2 regions of the Vreelandella vilamensis genome follow, and region 2 is predicted to be linked to the other one. Evidence: predicted binding sites of a transcription regulator. Region 2 holds the regulator's gene; the other holds the start of a gene.
The links. The regulator PhoB, encoded in region 2, activates phosphate uptake and scavenging genes when phosphate is short. The targets are predictions, from matches to a motif close to TGTCATANNNNTGTCANA.
Positions count from the first base shown of each region.

Region 1: a site for PhoB is predicted at 5,503-5,520, ahead of phnD (phosphate/phosphite/phosphonate ABC transporter substrate-binding protein). Genes of this name have one in related genera too.

Region 1 covers NZ_JARWAN010000003.1:14,112-21,701, forward strand. Annotated here, with positions in the region: gene QC823_RS02325 (glutathione peroxidase) at 1-378, shown strand, start outside; gene QC823_RS02330 (hypothetical protein) at 753-1,130, opposite strand; gene QC823_RS02335 (hypothetical protein) at 1,147-1,614, opposite strand; gene QC823_RS02340 (hypothetical protein) at 1,942-2,259, shown strand; gene QC823_RS02345 (LPD1 domain-containing protein) at 2,267-2,692, shown strand; gene QC823_RS02350 (hypothetical protein) at 2,955-3,098, opposite strand; gene QC823_RS02355 (phosphatase PAP2 family protein) at 3,578-4,117, opposite strand; gene QC823_RS02360 (glycosyltransferase family 4 protein) at 4,089-5,249, opposite strand; gene phnD (phosphate/phosphite/phosphonate ABC transporter substrate-binding protein) at 5,604-6,569, shown strand; gene phnC (phosphonate ABC transporter ATP-binding protein) at 6,643-7,485, shown strand; gene phnE (phosphonate ABC transporter, permease protein PhnE) at 7,482-7,590, shown strand, end outside.
Region 2 covers NZ_JARWAN010000016.1:9,566-17,155, reverse strand. Annotated here, with positions in the region: gene QC823_RS10545 (HU family DNA-binding protein) at 1-18, opposite strand, end outside; gene QC823_RS10540 (NAD(P)/FAD-dependent oxidoreductase) at 150-1,319, opposite strand; gene QC823_RS10535 (chorismate--pyruvate lyase family protein) at 1,467-2,006, shown strand; gene ubiA (4-hydroxybenzoate octaprenyltransferase) at 2,044-2,934, shown strand; gene phoB (phosphate regulon transcriptional regulator PhoB) at 3,030-3,716, shown strand; gene phoR (phosphate regulon sensor histidine kinase PhoR) at 3,719-5,005, shown strand; gene cysZ (sulfate transporter CysZ) at 5,021-5,761, opposite strand; gene phoU (phosphate signaling complex protein PhoU) at 5,876-6,601, opposite strand; gene pstB (phosphate ABC transporter ATP-binding protein PstB) at 6,640-7,449, opposite strand; gene pstA (phosphate ABC transporter permease PstA) at 7,443-7,590, opposite strand, start outside.

The DNA of each region.
Region 1 (7,590 bases), on a different contig from region 2:
ATGATTAATACCGCCAGCCGCTGTGGTTTCACCGGCCAGTTTGAAGGGCTGGAAGCGCTTCACCAGCGCTACGGCGCGCAAGGATTAGCCCTCGTTGGGTTTTCATCCAATGATTTTAATCAGGAAATTGATGAAGAAGGTGCTGCGGATGTCTGTTTCGTCAACTTTGGCGTGACCTTTGATATGTTGGCGCCCATACATGTGCGTGGCGAGAACGCGCATCCGGTGTTTGCCGAACTGGCGCGTCAGTCTGAAGCCCCGCGCTGGAATTTCACCAAGTATCTGGTCTCCGCCGATGGCGAGGTAGTGGCGCACTTTCCCTCCAATGTACGCCCGGAATCACGCGAAATACGCCAAGCGATAGAAAGCTTGCTATAACGCGGTGACAGAAAGGTAAGCATTGAATCAGGCCTTACGCCAATACCTGAAAGAGCATGATATTCACGAACTGAATTAAGCAGGGAACCAGGGAAGATTAGAGCATGACCATGTTAACTGCATCGTGCCCAACCAACAGAACCGTAGGGCGACTAATCCCCTTAAAAGCATTGTTTAGGCCAAGAGTTCACCTGAGTGGGCTCTTGGCTGTCAGACGCCCAGGCTGCTACCGAGCGGGAGACGAGGCCTTCACGGGTCGGCATTCCTTGCCATGACACTGGTGGTTGCTTTTGGCCAAGTTGTCGTGTCATGAGTCTGCCATAACACGAAAATAATAGCGCAAAAAAAGATTTACACTTTTGCGCAAGCAGGGGTCAGTCCGCTTGGCTATCGTGGTTGTTCAAAAGTACAGCTATCAGATCCGCGTAAGCCTGTTCAGACTTTTTTGCTTCCTTGTTTGCACCTTCAATAGCCCGATCAATGTCATTGTTCGCTTTTATCAGCTCTCTCTGGATTGTCTTTTCAATGTAAAGATGCCCCGAGTAATCGCCTTCCGGCAAGGCCTTGAGTGCTTCTCTCACTTCGTGGCGAAGACGCTCTGCCAATTTACGAGCCTGTTCTTCATCAAGGCGTTTCTTCCGAACCTTGTATACCGCTGATGCAAGCTTCTGGGCGGCTATCAGAATATCACTGGAATGCGCCATCGCTTGCGGCAAGCTGATAACGGCGTTGCTAGATGCATTGGTACGCATATATTTCCCCGTTTGCTTAAATCGCTCGGTTTGACGGAGTAATAATGCTCAGCAATTCCTTGTAAGCGCCCTGTGATTTTTCCGTTTCCTCATCAGCGCTTTCCACTGCCTTGTCGAGTTTTTTCAATGCTTTCAGTACATCCTTCTGGACATCTTCAAAACGGCGCATCTCCGGTGCCACCCGTTTTTCCAGGCGGGCCTCAAAGGCGTCATTGGCATCTTTTTGAAGCGCCCTTGCGGCCTTCTCAGCTTCATCTTCTTCAACACGGTTTTTTTCAAGCTTTTTTGCTGCCGAGGCCAGGGTTTTGGCCGCTTCCAGGATATCGTCCACTCGCGGGGTGATCTCTTCCAGGGACAATACGCGATACCCGTGATCGTCAACGGACGCCGAGTGACTGCCAGTGCCATCAACAGTGGCTTTAGATTCAATATGACTTTTTACGCTGGCATCAAGGCCAACGTCATGTTCATGCAAATCATTCATCAGAGTTTGCTCTCCCGTGTACATAAAGGGTTCTTACGGGCGTGTCTGACATCGCCCATTGTATATTAATCCTGCAATCAAACAGGTGGGTCAAAATACCTTCTGTTTCACGGCTATAGGCAGCCGTAGGATATATAAATGATTATCGTGTTAATATACCAGTTCGTAATATATGAAGTTTTTCGTTGGCATGAAGTCGCCGTCCTGTTCCAAGGGAGCGTTGATGATTAAGGTGGGATCCCACGTTCTCGTGGATCGCTCTCTGGAATCTGTCCATGGCGACATCATCATCGTCTGCCTGAAGTTTGAAAGTCAGGGAGGATATTCATGGCAGCCCACGCAGACATTTCCTTCGTTACGGTACGACGCCGATTTGATTTTCGTAGCATCGAAGTTGGACGCTGGGTAACGTCGGCTGAGCGCGATCGTGCCGCCGGTCGTTTTCTTCACGCACTGGAAGATTTAATGACGGTACTTCAGGGCCCAGAACACCTGGTGTCACTTCGTGGCACGCTGGGACTGCAATATGGCATCGGAGGCCGGCCGGGCGTGTCCGCGCATTATTTACCTGCAAGCCGGCAGTTAGCTCTGGCTAAAAATGCCGGTGCCGGAAGCCTGGCCCATGAAGTGGTCCCACGCGTTTGATCACTATATGAGTGCGAAAGCCTTTCGTCATGCTGCCCCTTTTCAGTTCGCCTCCAGTGCCTGGCTAGAAGGGGCGCTGCAAAAGCCCCACACGCTGAATCAGCAGCTGGCTGATTGCCTTAAAGCAGTCTTTCTCACAGATGATGGCACTGGACCCAGTAAGCTTTTTGAAGCATCACAGAAAGCCGACAACCAGTTAAAAGTGCTGTATTACGCCAGGCCTGAGGAGCTGTGTGCCCGGGCATTTGAAGCATTTGTTGAAGATTGCCAGCCCGGTAACCATTTTCTGGTAAATGGCACGATCCACTCCGATGAAGCTCACGCAGGTCTATATCCTCAGGGTTGGCAGCGTCAGCAAATTAGTGAGGCTTTCGAAAGTTATTTCTCAGCACTTGGAGAAGCTCTCTACCGGGAACAGGAAAAAACCAGATGAAGCCCTCTATTTATGCGCTGGTCGATTTCAATAACCAGGCGTCAACACATATAAGTGGGTAAAGAGACCTTGTCGGCTATCAACGAGTGCCCGCTCCCGCTCTCTTCATGTCAATGAAAGCACCGCCGAGTGGTGCCAAAAACGCCTACCTTAAACAGGTAACTTCACTTCAGGCACTGATAGGCTATTCAGTGGTCCGGATCGTGAAATATGCAGGGTCAAAATAGCGGCCATGATTGTCGCCTCTCTAAAGCCATTAGCTTTACTTTTCCACTGGAGGTTTTGGACCACTTTTTTTGCGGTCGCGATCTTTACGGCGTTGACGTGCCAGTGCATTACCATTAGCTAATTGAACTAAGAACTCAACTTCGGCTTCACTTAAAGGGTGGTATTTGCGTTGAGACATAGCGACCAACTCCTAAGGGTAAAACTCAACATTACCTTTCCCACATGACGCTTTAGTGAAAGAAAACTGATACCTGAATCCGTGATGGCGGCGCCGATACTTTCCCTATCAACGCCAGCGAGAATTTTTTGATCACCGATACCGCCTCAATCGACCGACACATGCCTGCTAGGGCCTACTTTTTTGCGTCGGTCAGCGTCGACGGCCTGTTTGGTCATGCATCTCCACTGGCCGGGTACGGTTATTCCGGTTAACGGTATCCGTTAGCCCGCTACTTGGCTATCGCTTTGGAAATACTCGTGGGTCGAATGCGTCTTGTCATGCTGGATGACCGCCTCTAGCGCTTTATTCAGGCGGGTCCACCAGCTTTCCCGCTCATATGCCGGTCGAGCAGCAGTTAACCATCGCGATCAGCGGTACGCTCCACCAGGCGCATCAAGCGCTTGACCACATACCGCGCTAATGGCGATGCCTTGTCGTCAACCGAGTAGCGCAAGGCTTAACAACGCAAAGGCGTAGCCCATGGCGGCACCGGCTAATACGTCGCTTACATAGTGCAGACCAAGCCCCACGCGGGAAATGGCAATCAGCAGCGCTAACGGCATCACCACTGGCAAAAGCCAAGGCGAATGAGCCGCGACCAACACGCTAAACATCACCGCGTGCATGGTATGGCCACTGGGAAAGCTGTAGCGGTCGCGGGCGGGTTCACTGCATTGGATGCCATGGCGATAGGTGATAAACGGGCGCTCACGGCATAGTCGTGTTTTCACCAAGCGGTAGGCAAAAACGGCGAGCAGCGCGGTGAGCGTGTATTGCATCAAACGCATGCCGCCTTCGGGCAGCAAAAATGGCTGGGCTAAAATCAGCGCCACCCATACCGGCCAATCACCGAGCCGGCTAGCGGCTTGCAGCGTGACCCGCCAGGGTCGATAGGCCGAGTAGCGCGTGATGCGTTGACAGAATTGCCATTCAAGCAAATCAAGACGATCAAATACGGCAAGAGGACGCGGGCGCATGATAAGTCTCCTGGGCTTGATGAAGATACGTAAGAAGTTGCCGGGCAATGCCCGACCAGTTTTGTTCCAGCGCGCGAAGACGCGCCAAGCGGCCGAAACGGGCGTAGTCGGCGGGACGTTGACACAGCGCTACCGCCGCTTGGCGAAAGCCTTCGCTATCACCCTGGAGAATGGTCAGGCCGTTGTGGCCACTTTGAATCAGCTCGGCGCTAGCGGCGTGTTGATACGCCACCACGGCTAAACCGCTGGCCATGGCTTCTGTCACCACGTTGCCCCAGGTTTCCGATAGCGAGGGAAAGAGAAAAAGATCGGCACTGGCATAGTGTCGGCTGAGTGCCTCGGGCGGCAGAAACCCGGTGAAGTGGGCATCGGGAAGCGCTTTTTGCAGCTGGGCACGCCCGGGGCCATCGCCGACGATGATTTGCGCCATATCCGGGCGTGCGCTGCGCATGGCATGGAAGGTTTCCTGGAGTAGCGCTAAGTTTTTTTCCGCGGCGAGGCGGCCAACGTAAAGCGCCACCGGCTGGTGGTCGTTCACGCCCCACCGATGGCGGAGGCTGGCGTCGCGCCGCTCAGGAGAGAACATATCACCATCGATGCCGCGTGCGAGCACGTGGACGTTACCAATACCGCTGCTGCGTAAGGTATCGGCTTGTGCCGGGGTGGGCACCAGCGTCAGCGCGCAACCGTTATGAAAGTAGCGTAGATAGCGCCTTGTGGTCGCGGCCAAAAAGCCAAGGCCATAACTGTGGCAGTAGTGATCAAAATTGGTATGCCAGCCTGCGACTAACGGGATGTGCAGTGCCAAAGCGGCTTGGCGTGCCGCCCACCCTAGCGGCCCTTGCGTGGCCAGGTAAATCACATCGGGACGCCGAGTGAGAAAAAAACGCCGCATTCGCGCCGGGGTGGTCAGGCCAATCTGCACGTCACGATAGCCTGGTAGCGGTAACCGCGAAACGTGGAGCTCTGTGTGGATGGCTCCTGTTTGTCCAACGGCGGTGTTTCGCGGCTTCGGGCGAATCAGATCAATCGTCACGCCTTGGCACGCCAGCTCATGGCTTAAGCGGCGCAGTGTATGCGCGACACCGTTGATCTCCGGTGCCCAGGTTTCACTGACAATACATAGCCGCATCGCGACGCCACCCTTATGTTTAACATGTGGCCATCTTGTCGAGCCGCGATGACATTGCCACGACAGCAATGTGAATAAGAGATGACAACTGATCGGGTGAGTTAAACTGATACGATGCCCAATATTTTCGTTGCTCCCTGTTAAAAGACCTCACCGGCACGCTACCGACAGCAACGGCGTTACCTTTTTGCCGCCGACTATTTTGACCGTTAAGCGCCATTTGAATGTTGTGACGGCTCACCGATGTGAGAAGCGTCACTAAGCTGTCACGGGACTGACCCGTGACTGTCATCTCGCATTGTCAAGATAAGGGCGTTTAAAGCCCATTCTTTGTAACAATGGTTAGGTGACACTATGCATACGCTTTCTCTGCCACGTACGCTGCTCAGCACTGCTGTGGTGAGCGCTTTTGCTCTTGCAACGCTTCATGCTCACGCTGACTTATCCAGCCGCTACAGCGACCACGACGGCGATTTGGTTGCCGATGTGCCCACCGATGAATCGCAGTGGCAAGACCCAGATACTCTCGTATTTGCCTACACGCCGGTTGAAGACCCCGCTGTTTATGCTGGCGTATGGTCTGACTTTCTGGAGCATCTGAGCACGGTAACCGGCAAAGAGGTGCAGTTCTTTCCCGTACAGTCCAACGCTGCGCAGTTGGAAGCGCTACGCGCGGGCCGTTTGCACGTAGCGGGGTTTAATACCGGTAGCACGCCAGTGGCCGTTAACTGCGGTGGCTTTCGTCCCTTTACCATGATGGCCGCTGAAGACGGTAGCTTTGGTTACGAAATGGAGATCATCACGTACCCGGGTAGCGGTATTGAATCCGTTGAAGACCTGCAGGGTCGTCAGTTGGCATTTACTGCTGAGACCTCTAACTCGGGCTTTCGCGCACCCTCTGCGCTGCTGCGCTCAGAGTACGGCATGGAAGCGGACGAAGACTTTGAAACGGCGTTTTCGGGCTCACACGATAATTCTATCTTAGGGGTAGTCAACAAAGACTACGAAGCCGCTGCCATCGCCAACTCTGTAGTTCACCGAATGTTGGCGCGTGACGTCGTGGGAGAAGAGGATTATGAGGTTATCTATACCTCCGATACTTTCCCCACCACTGCTTATGGCACAGCCCATAACCTGGCACCCGATCTAGCAGAGAGCATACAAAACGCCTTCTTTAGCTACGATTGGGAAGGCACAGCCCTTGAAGCAGAATTCGCTAACTCTGGTGAAGCACAGTTCATTCCAATCACCTATGAAGACAACTGGGCCGTTATTCGCGCCATCGCCAACGCTACCGGCGCGACGTACGACTGCGACTGATCACTTGGCCCTTTTTTATACAGCCGGGAGGGTGCCCCTTCCGGCTGTTACGTTATGCCTATGAGGTAACACCATGTTGACACTAAGCGGCGTGGATAAACGCTACCCGACGGGTGACCGTGCGCTGAGCAATATTGAATTAATGCTACCCAAAGGCCAGGTAATGGCGCTAATCGGGCCTTCCGGCGCGGGTAAAAGCACGCTAATTCGCTGCGTTAACCGGTTAGTTGAGCCTACCCAGGGCAGCATTCGTTTAGGTGACGACGAGCTGACCCGGCTGTCAGGCCGTAAGCTGCGCCAGGCGAGACGATCAATGGGCATGATCTTTCAGGAGTATGCCCTGGTCGACCGCCTAACGGTGATGGAAAACGTGCTTTCCGGGCACCTGGGCTACGTGGGGTTCTGGCGCAGTTTTCTTCGCCGCTATCCCCAGGCGGCGGTCACCGAGGCCTTTCGTCTGCTGGAAAGGGTCGGCTTGGAGCACGCTATTGATAAGCGCGCCGATGCGCTATCTGGCGGCCAGCGCCAGCGGGTGGGCATTGCTCGCGCGCTACTGCAAAGTCCCCAACTGCTATTGGTCGACGAGCCCACCGCCAGCCTCGACCCCAAAACCTCGCGCCAAATCATGCGCTTGATTCGTGAGCTATGCGCCGAGCGCGGGCTGGCCGCCATCATTAATATTCACGATGTGGCCCTGGCGAAGCAGTTCGCGGACCGTATCGTAGGCCTAAGTGCGGGAGAAATTGTGTTTGACGGCCATCCGGATGAGCTCAACCCCGAGACGCTGACGACCATTTATGGCGAAGAAGATTGGGAGACGACCCCCGAGCCTCAGGATGACGACAAAGAAACAGCGGCGCATACGCCACCGCTGCTTCAGGGGGTTGAGCGCATGACCGTGGGAGGTGCGTCGTGAAAAACCCGACGGAATATCTGGTTGAACAGCGCCAGCAGCAGGCACGCCAAGGCCACTGGCGGCGGTTGCCGCTGATTCACAGCCCACGGCTGCGCTGGGGGCTGG
Region 2 (7,590 bases):
GAGTTCAGGTTTGCGCATTAGGTATCTCCGGTGTTTTCGTTCAGGTGTTAAGGCGTTATCAAAAGCGAATAAAACATTGCTCGATACAGCAGCGACTAACAAGTGCTTGCAAGTCAGTGCCCTAAGCGTAGCGCGTAAGGCAGTGAAAATCAGCCTAGCAGCGCAGGGGCGGCTCTGGAAAGCTCCACTTTCCGTCTCACGCAGCCGCCTGTCAACGCAAAACCGATCAAACGTTCGTCTTTATCTTCGGCGAGGGCGGTCATGTCCGTGCCGTCTGCCTCGATGCGCCAGCGCGCTGGGGTTGCCAGCGGGGGGTAGGCAACCACCGGCAAAAGCGGTGTTTTTACGATCACCGGCCAGGCCCCAAAGTGAACCGGCGTGGGCGTTCCGGCAAGCGTCTTGGCCAGGGCGTTGGCACTGGCTTGCAGCGGCTGCACGTACATGGCGTTCACACCGGCCACGCAAGCCGCGTCACCGAGGGCGAAAATAGCCGGGTGCGAGGTTTGCAGAGTGCGGTCAACCGCAATGCCGTTGGCAGAGACCTCAAGCCCGGCCTTGGCGGCAAGCGCGGTGCGGGGCGCAAGGCCGGTGGCCAGCAGTACCACATCGGCGTCAATGCGTTGGTGGTTATCAAGTGTCAGCTGCACGGCGTCGCTGGCGCCACGGGCAATGCGCTCAAGCGAGCGCCCCAGCGCCAGCTGCATGCCCGCTTCAATAAACGTCTCGCCTAGTGCATGACCGAGTGGCTCGGGCAGAAGGCGCGGGAGGGGAGCGCTCTCAGGGGCAATCAGGCTAACGTGATGGCCGCCAGCGTGCAGGTCGTTGGCAAATTCGCAGCCGACCAGCCCCGCGCCGATAATCGCGACCCGGGCGGGGCCGTGACGCAGAGCGGCGTGAAAGCGGCGGTAGTCGTCCAGGTCGTTAACGCTGAAGCAGTGAGCGGCGCAATCGCTGGGAATGGCAAACGGCGCGCGCGGCGCTGCTCCCGTGGCAAGCACCAGCTGGGTGTAAGCGTAGTCGCTGCCATCGGCAAGCGTCAGCCACCGCGCCTCGGGGTCGATTGCGGACACGGTGGTGTGCGACAGCAGCGTGGCATTAAGCGCTTCAGCGAGGGTTTCGGCATCGCGCTGGGCGAGCTTATCCGGGGCTAGCTTTTTGGCAAACCCGGTGGAAAGTAGCGGTTTGCTGTAGTCGTCGCCGCTGTCGGCGCTGATCAAGGTGAGGCGGCGCGTATCACCTTCGCGGCGCAGCGCGCGTGCAAGGCCTACCCCGGCCATGCCGGTGCCAATAATGACTAAATCGGCGTGGGGTATCGACATAAGTTACCTATCAAGCTAAAAGGCGAAAAAAGTCAGTAATGCCAGCATGGTACACTAGCAAGCGTTGGGATGGTTTGGGTCAATCGCCTTGATTGGCCGCTTGAGTGGCTCTTCAGGGAGAGGCAGGCTTTGCCGGATATTGGTGTAATGCAAACGCAATCATGCGCGCCCATTGCGCGCTGGCTGCCGGTTACGGCGGCGCGCCCCGCCATGTCGCTTCCTTGGTGGCGCTGGGTAGCGTCTACTGACTCGTTGACCGCGCGGCTGATCGCCGCAGGTGAAGGGCGTAAGTTTCGGGTGCGGCTACTGCGCCAGAGCATAGGGTTTGCGTTTGCCGATGAGGCCATGGCGCTTGGCATTGGGCAGCGACGCTATGCGTGGCGACGTGAAGTGGCGCTGTGCCTAGACGGTACGCCCTGGGTGGTGGCGCGCACGGTGGCGCCGCTGGCGCAATGTCGTGGTCAGCGTCTGGAGCAGCTGGGGGAGCGCTCGCTGGGAAGCTGGCTGTTTCAGCAGCCGGACCTAAAGCGCGGCCCGCTTGAGGTCACCTCTCAGCCGCCGCGTTTCGCCGCCGTTGACAGCTGCTGGGGGCGGCGGTCGCGGTTTCAGCACGCTGGGTTGTCATTGCTGGTGCAGGAGTACTTTTTAACCGCCATGGCGGATGCGTTGGCGCTGCCTTCGCGCTAGGCTAGCCGCTTTTGCGTTTTCTTGAGACGAGGTAAGCATGGACCGTTCCCTACTGCGGCCGATTGGTTGGGCTCGCGTGCCCGATTTTCTTCACCTTACCCGGTTAGACCGGCCGATTGGCACCTGGCTTTTGATGTGGCCGACACTCTGGGCGCTGTGGATTGCAGCACAAGGCGTGCCGGGGCGCGATGTGCTGGTGATTTTTGTTGCCGGGGTTTACGCCATGCGCGCGGCAGGATGTGTGGTCAACGACTATGCTGATCGTCACTTCGACGGGCACGTCAAACGCACTCAAGATCGCCCGCTGGCCAATGGGCGCATTAGCGAGCGTGAGGCACAGCTATTGTTTGTGGGGCTGGTGGCGGTTGCGTTTGTGCTGGTGCTGTTTACCAATTTGTTCACCATTATACTTTCCCTGGGCGGGCTGATATTGGCGTTTATCTACCCGTTTATGAAGCGTTATACCCACTTCCCGCAAGTGTTTTTGGGGGCAGCGTTCTCCTGGGCGATCCCCATGGCGTGCGGCGCGGTGCTGGGGTACGTGCCGCTGGAGGGCTGGCTGCTGTTTTTTGCCAACGTGCTGTGGACGGTGGCTTACGACACCGAATACGCCATGGTGGATCGCGACGACGATCTTAAAATCGGCATTAAATCCACCGCCGTGCTGTTTGGCCGCGCAGATCGTTTGATCATCGGCCTGCTGCAGCTCGCGACCCTTTTGCTGCTTGCGGCGGTGGGTTGGCGCTTGGCGCTAGGAGGCTTTTTCTGGCTAGGGCTCGCCGCCATGGCGGCGACTTTCGTGCACCAGCAAGCGCTGATTCGTCACCGCGAACGGTCGCGCTGCTTTCAAGCGTTTTTGAATAACCACTGGTCGGGATTGGTCGTTTTCGCCGGAATCGCCTTGAGCTTGTGGCCCAGTGCGGGGTAAAACCCTAGGTGTCATGTAATTGTCATCAAGTCATGGTGTGATCGTCATCGAAATGTCGTGTTGATCTTTTCCGTTTAAGCACCGTGAGGCTTGTAATGACCGCCAAGACCGTTTTGATCGTCGATGATGAGGCGCCGATTCGCGAAATGATCGCGGTAGCCCTGGAAATGGCTGACTATCGCGTACTTGAAGCGGATAATGCCCAGGATGCTCACGCGATGGTGGTGGATCACCAGCCCGATCTTTTGCTGCTTGATTGGATGATGCCGGGCACTAGCGGTATTGAGCTCGCCAGGCGCTTAAAGCGTGAAAAAACCACCGCTGAGTTGCCGATTATCATGCTTACCGCCAAAGGCGAGGAGAACAATAAAATCCAGGGCTTGGAAGCCGGCGCCGACGATTACATCACCAAGCCGTTTTCCCCGCGCGAACTGGTGGCTCGGCTCAAGGCCGTGCTGCGACGCACCACACCGCGCGGCGTGGAAGACCCCATTGAAATTGAAGGGTTACTGCTGGACCCTGCTAGCCATCGCGTCAGTTCTTATGGCAAATCGGTCGATATGGGGCCCACCGAGTATCGGTTATTGCAGTTTTTTATGACCCATCAAGAGCGCGCTTACACGCGTGGCCAGTTACTTGATCAAGTCTGGGGCGGCAATGTCTATGTCGAAGAGCGTACCGTGGATGTGCATATTCGAAGGCTGCGTAAAGCGCTGGGTGAGCATAACCGGCTCATTCAAACGGTACGCGGCACAGGCTACCGCTTCTCCGCGCGAGGGTAGGCGTGCGCCTTTGGAGCCGTGAAATTTGGCGTCTAGTGTGGCTCTCGGCGGTAGGTGCCACACTGGGGGCGTTCTTGGGTGTGCCAGGGCTTGGTTTGGCCGTTGGCTTGGGGGGGTGTCTGGGGTATCACCTTTACCAGCTGCGCGCGCTTCACCGCTGGCTTATCCGCTCCCCCCACGATGAACCGCCGGCTGCCCCTGGGATTTGGGGCGAGCTTTTTGACCGTCTCTACCGCTACCAAAAAAGCCAACGCCTCACGCAAAACCGCCTACGCGCCACGCTTGCCAGGATTCAAGAGTCCTCAGAAGCCATGCGCGATAGCGTGGTGATGCTCGACCGGCATGGGGATTTGGAGTGGTGGAACAGCGCCGCGGCTAAGATGTTAGGGCTGAAAATCAAACATGATCGCGGCCAGCACATTACCAATTTTTTGCGCGACCCGCGCTTTGTCCGCTACTTCAATTCCCGCGATTACAGCGAGCCGCTAACGCTCACGTCCCCCATCGATGAGCGGCGCATTCTGCAGTATCAAATTACCTTATACGGCGACGACGAGCGCTTGGTGATGGCCCGCGACATTACCCGGTTGCATCGCTTAGAGCAGATGCGCCGCGACTTCGTGGCCAATGTCTCCCATGAGCTGCGCACGCCGCTGACGGTCATTTCCGGCTACTTAGAAACCTATGGCGACTTAGCGGAACAGCTGCCGCCGCGGTTGGGCCGCGGTATTGAGCAGATGCAGGCGCAGACCACGCGGATGCAGAACTTGGTCAACGACCTGTTGCTGCTCTCGCGCCTGGAGATTGATCAGGGCGGTGAGGACCACCAGCCAATCGATGTCGCGGCGTTATTGAAAGGCGTGCGCGAAGACGCACTGGCGTTGTCAAAAGGTCGGCAAACCCTTGAGATCGACATAGCGAGCGACGCCAAGCTTATCGGCAGCGAGCAAGAGTTACGCAGCGCGATTTCCAACCTGGCATTTAATGCCGTGCGCTATACCCCCCCGGATAGCCACATCACGCTGCGCTGGCAAATGGAGGGGGACGGCGGCTGCATCGACGTGGAAGATGATGGTGAAGGGATTGACCCGGTGCATCTTCCCCGCCTCACCGAGCGCTTTTATCGCGTGGATAAAGGGCGTAGCACTGCGACTGGCGGCACGGGTCTCGGGCTTGCGATCGTCAAGCACGTGCTACTGCGCCACGACGCCACGCTTTCAATTGACTCCCACCCTGGGGAAGGCGCCCTGTTTCGCTGCGTGTTCCCCAAAGAGCGGCTTGCCTGCTAATCCCGAAACGACGTTTTAACGCACGATAGCCCCGCCTGTCATGGCTTCTGTGCGGTAGTGGGCGTCCCACATCAACACGGCACCAGCCACTGCGCCGGGAAGTAAAAACAGGTTCGCCAGGGGTATCCAGGTAATCAACGTAACCAGCCCGCCGTAGCTTACGCTATGCCACCAGCGGCCAGAGAGGCGCCGGCGCATCTCGGCAAAACTCACCTTGTTGTTATCCATGGGGTAATCCAAGTAGGTAATGGCGGCCACCCAGGCGGAAAAGAGCGCCCACAAAAGCGGGGCGAAAAGGTTCAAGCCCGGAATCCAGCTGATGACAAACAGTAAAATAGCGCGCGGCAAAATATACCCGAGCTTAATCAGTTCACGTCCTAAGGCATCCATCGCGGTTTTCGCTAGACCGCGGTCGTCGAGCGGCTCGCGCCCGGTGGCGGCGACTTCCACCTTAGCGGCAAGAAAGCCGTAAAACGGTGCGGCAATCAAGTTCGTCACCACGGTGAAGGTAAAAAACACCACGGCAACCAAGCATAAGAAAAATAGCGGCCAAATCAGCCAGGCAAGCCAATCCAACCAGCTGGGCACCAAGCTCATCCAATAGCCAAGCCACCCTTCAAAGCGTTGCCACACCACGCTGAGTAGCGTCGCGTAGACGAGAAAATTGACCACAATGGGTAAAAAAATATAGCGCCGCATGCCGGGGCGGTAAACCCAGCAGGTTCCCTGAGCGATGGCGGTGAAGGCGTTCAGCATAGAAGGTGTATTCCTGGCAAAAAAACGGGCCGCAAAGCGGCCCATAAGATACGGGATATGACCATAATGGCAATAGCGTAACGCGTCCGCGATGTGTCTCTTCGCTTTTTCGGGTTATCTGCCCTGCTGCATTTGCTGTTCAAGCGTTTCCGGGTTGCTGTGACGAATATCGAGTCCTTTGACCAAATACACGACGTGCTCAGCGAGGTTGTCAGCGTGGTCGCCCACCCGCTCTAATGCCCGCAACACCCACATCACGCTGAGTACCGCGGAAATGGAGCGGGCATCCTCGGCCATGAACGTGATGAGCGAGCGCATCGCACTGCCGTACTCGTCATCCACTAGTTCGTCCTCTCGCACGACTTCTAACGCCAGGTCGGTATCAAAGCGTGCAAACGAGGTCAGCGCATCACGTAGCATCTTGCGCACGTGCTCGCTGATGTGGCGCACCTCCACCAAACCGCGTACGGCCGCGCCACTTTCGCTTAAGGTAATGGCGTTGCGCGCGATCTTGCTCGCTTCATCGCCAATACGTTCAAGATCAGACGAGGCGCGGATGACGGCGACGACCAGGCGGAGGTCAGAGGCGGCGGGCTGGCGGCGCGCCAGCACGCGGGTACACTCGTCGTCAATTTGCAGCTGCAAATCGTTAACCTCGCGGTCGCTGTCGCGGACCTTGATGGCAAGCTTGGTATCGCCTTCCAGCAGAGAAGTAACGGCATCGCTTACCTGCTTTTCCACCAGGCCGCCCATGGCCATGAGGTGGGTTTTGAGCTCTTCCAGCTCTTGGTTGAACTGACGCGAGATATGTTGGCTGTGGCTGTCGCTGGTGATATCCATGGAACGCTCCTTATCGTGGTGATCGGGGGGTAGGGGGGTCATGCCATTCGGCCGGTAATGTAGTCTTCCGTTCGCTGTAAGTGCGGGTTGGTGAAGACTTGGTCTGTCGGGCCGTACTCAATGAGTTCACCGTCGTGTAAGAAGGCGGTGTAATCCGAGACGCGTGCGGCTTGCTGCATGTTGTGGGTGACAAGTATTAAGGTTAGCTGAGATTTCAAGTTGCGAATCAGCTCCTCGATTTTGAGCGTTGAAATCGGGTCAAGCGCTGAGGCTGGTTCATCGAGCAGCAAGATATCGGGCTGTACGGCGAGCGTGCGGGCGATCACCAGGCGCTGCTGCTGCCCGCCTGAAAGCTGCCAAGCGGATTTGTGTAAGCGATCCTTGACCTCATCCCAGAGCGCCGCCGAGGTAAGCGCCCACTCAACAATGTCATCGCGTTTACGCTTAGAGATGCGCTTTTGCAAGCGCAGCCCGAAGGCGACGTTTTCGTAAATCGACATGGGGAACGGGTTTGGCGTTTGAAACACCATGCCTATCCGCCGCCGCAGTTCCGATACATGCATGTTATCGGCATAAATATCCTCACCTTCAAAGGTGATACGGCCACTGTGGGTGGCGTTTTCGTTTAAATCGTGCAGTCGATTGATCGCCCGTAAGAGAGTCGACTTGCCACACCCAGAGGGGCCGATAAATGCCGTGACCCGGTGGCGTGGCACGTTAAGCGTTAACTCGCGCAACGCGGTTTTTCCCGCGTAAGCGAGGCTAAAGCGTTCAATACTGAGGCAGCTTTGCGCAGCGCTAAAGTGCGTCAGGTAAGCGGCATTCGAGACGTTTGGCGACGCTAACATGACTGCCCCCGTTGGTGGCGTAAATGATGACGCAACAATATGGCAGTTAGATTAAGCACTAACACAATGAAGACCAAAAGCAGGGCGATCGCGTAGACCAGCGGGATGGCGGCCTGGATATCCTCGCCGTGAAAGGCGGTA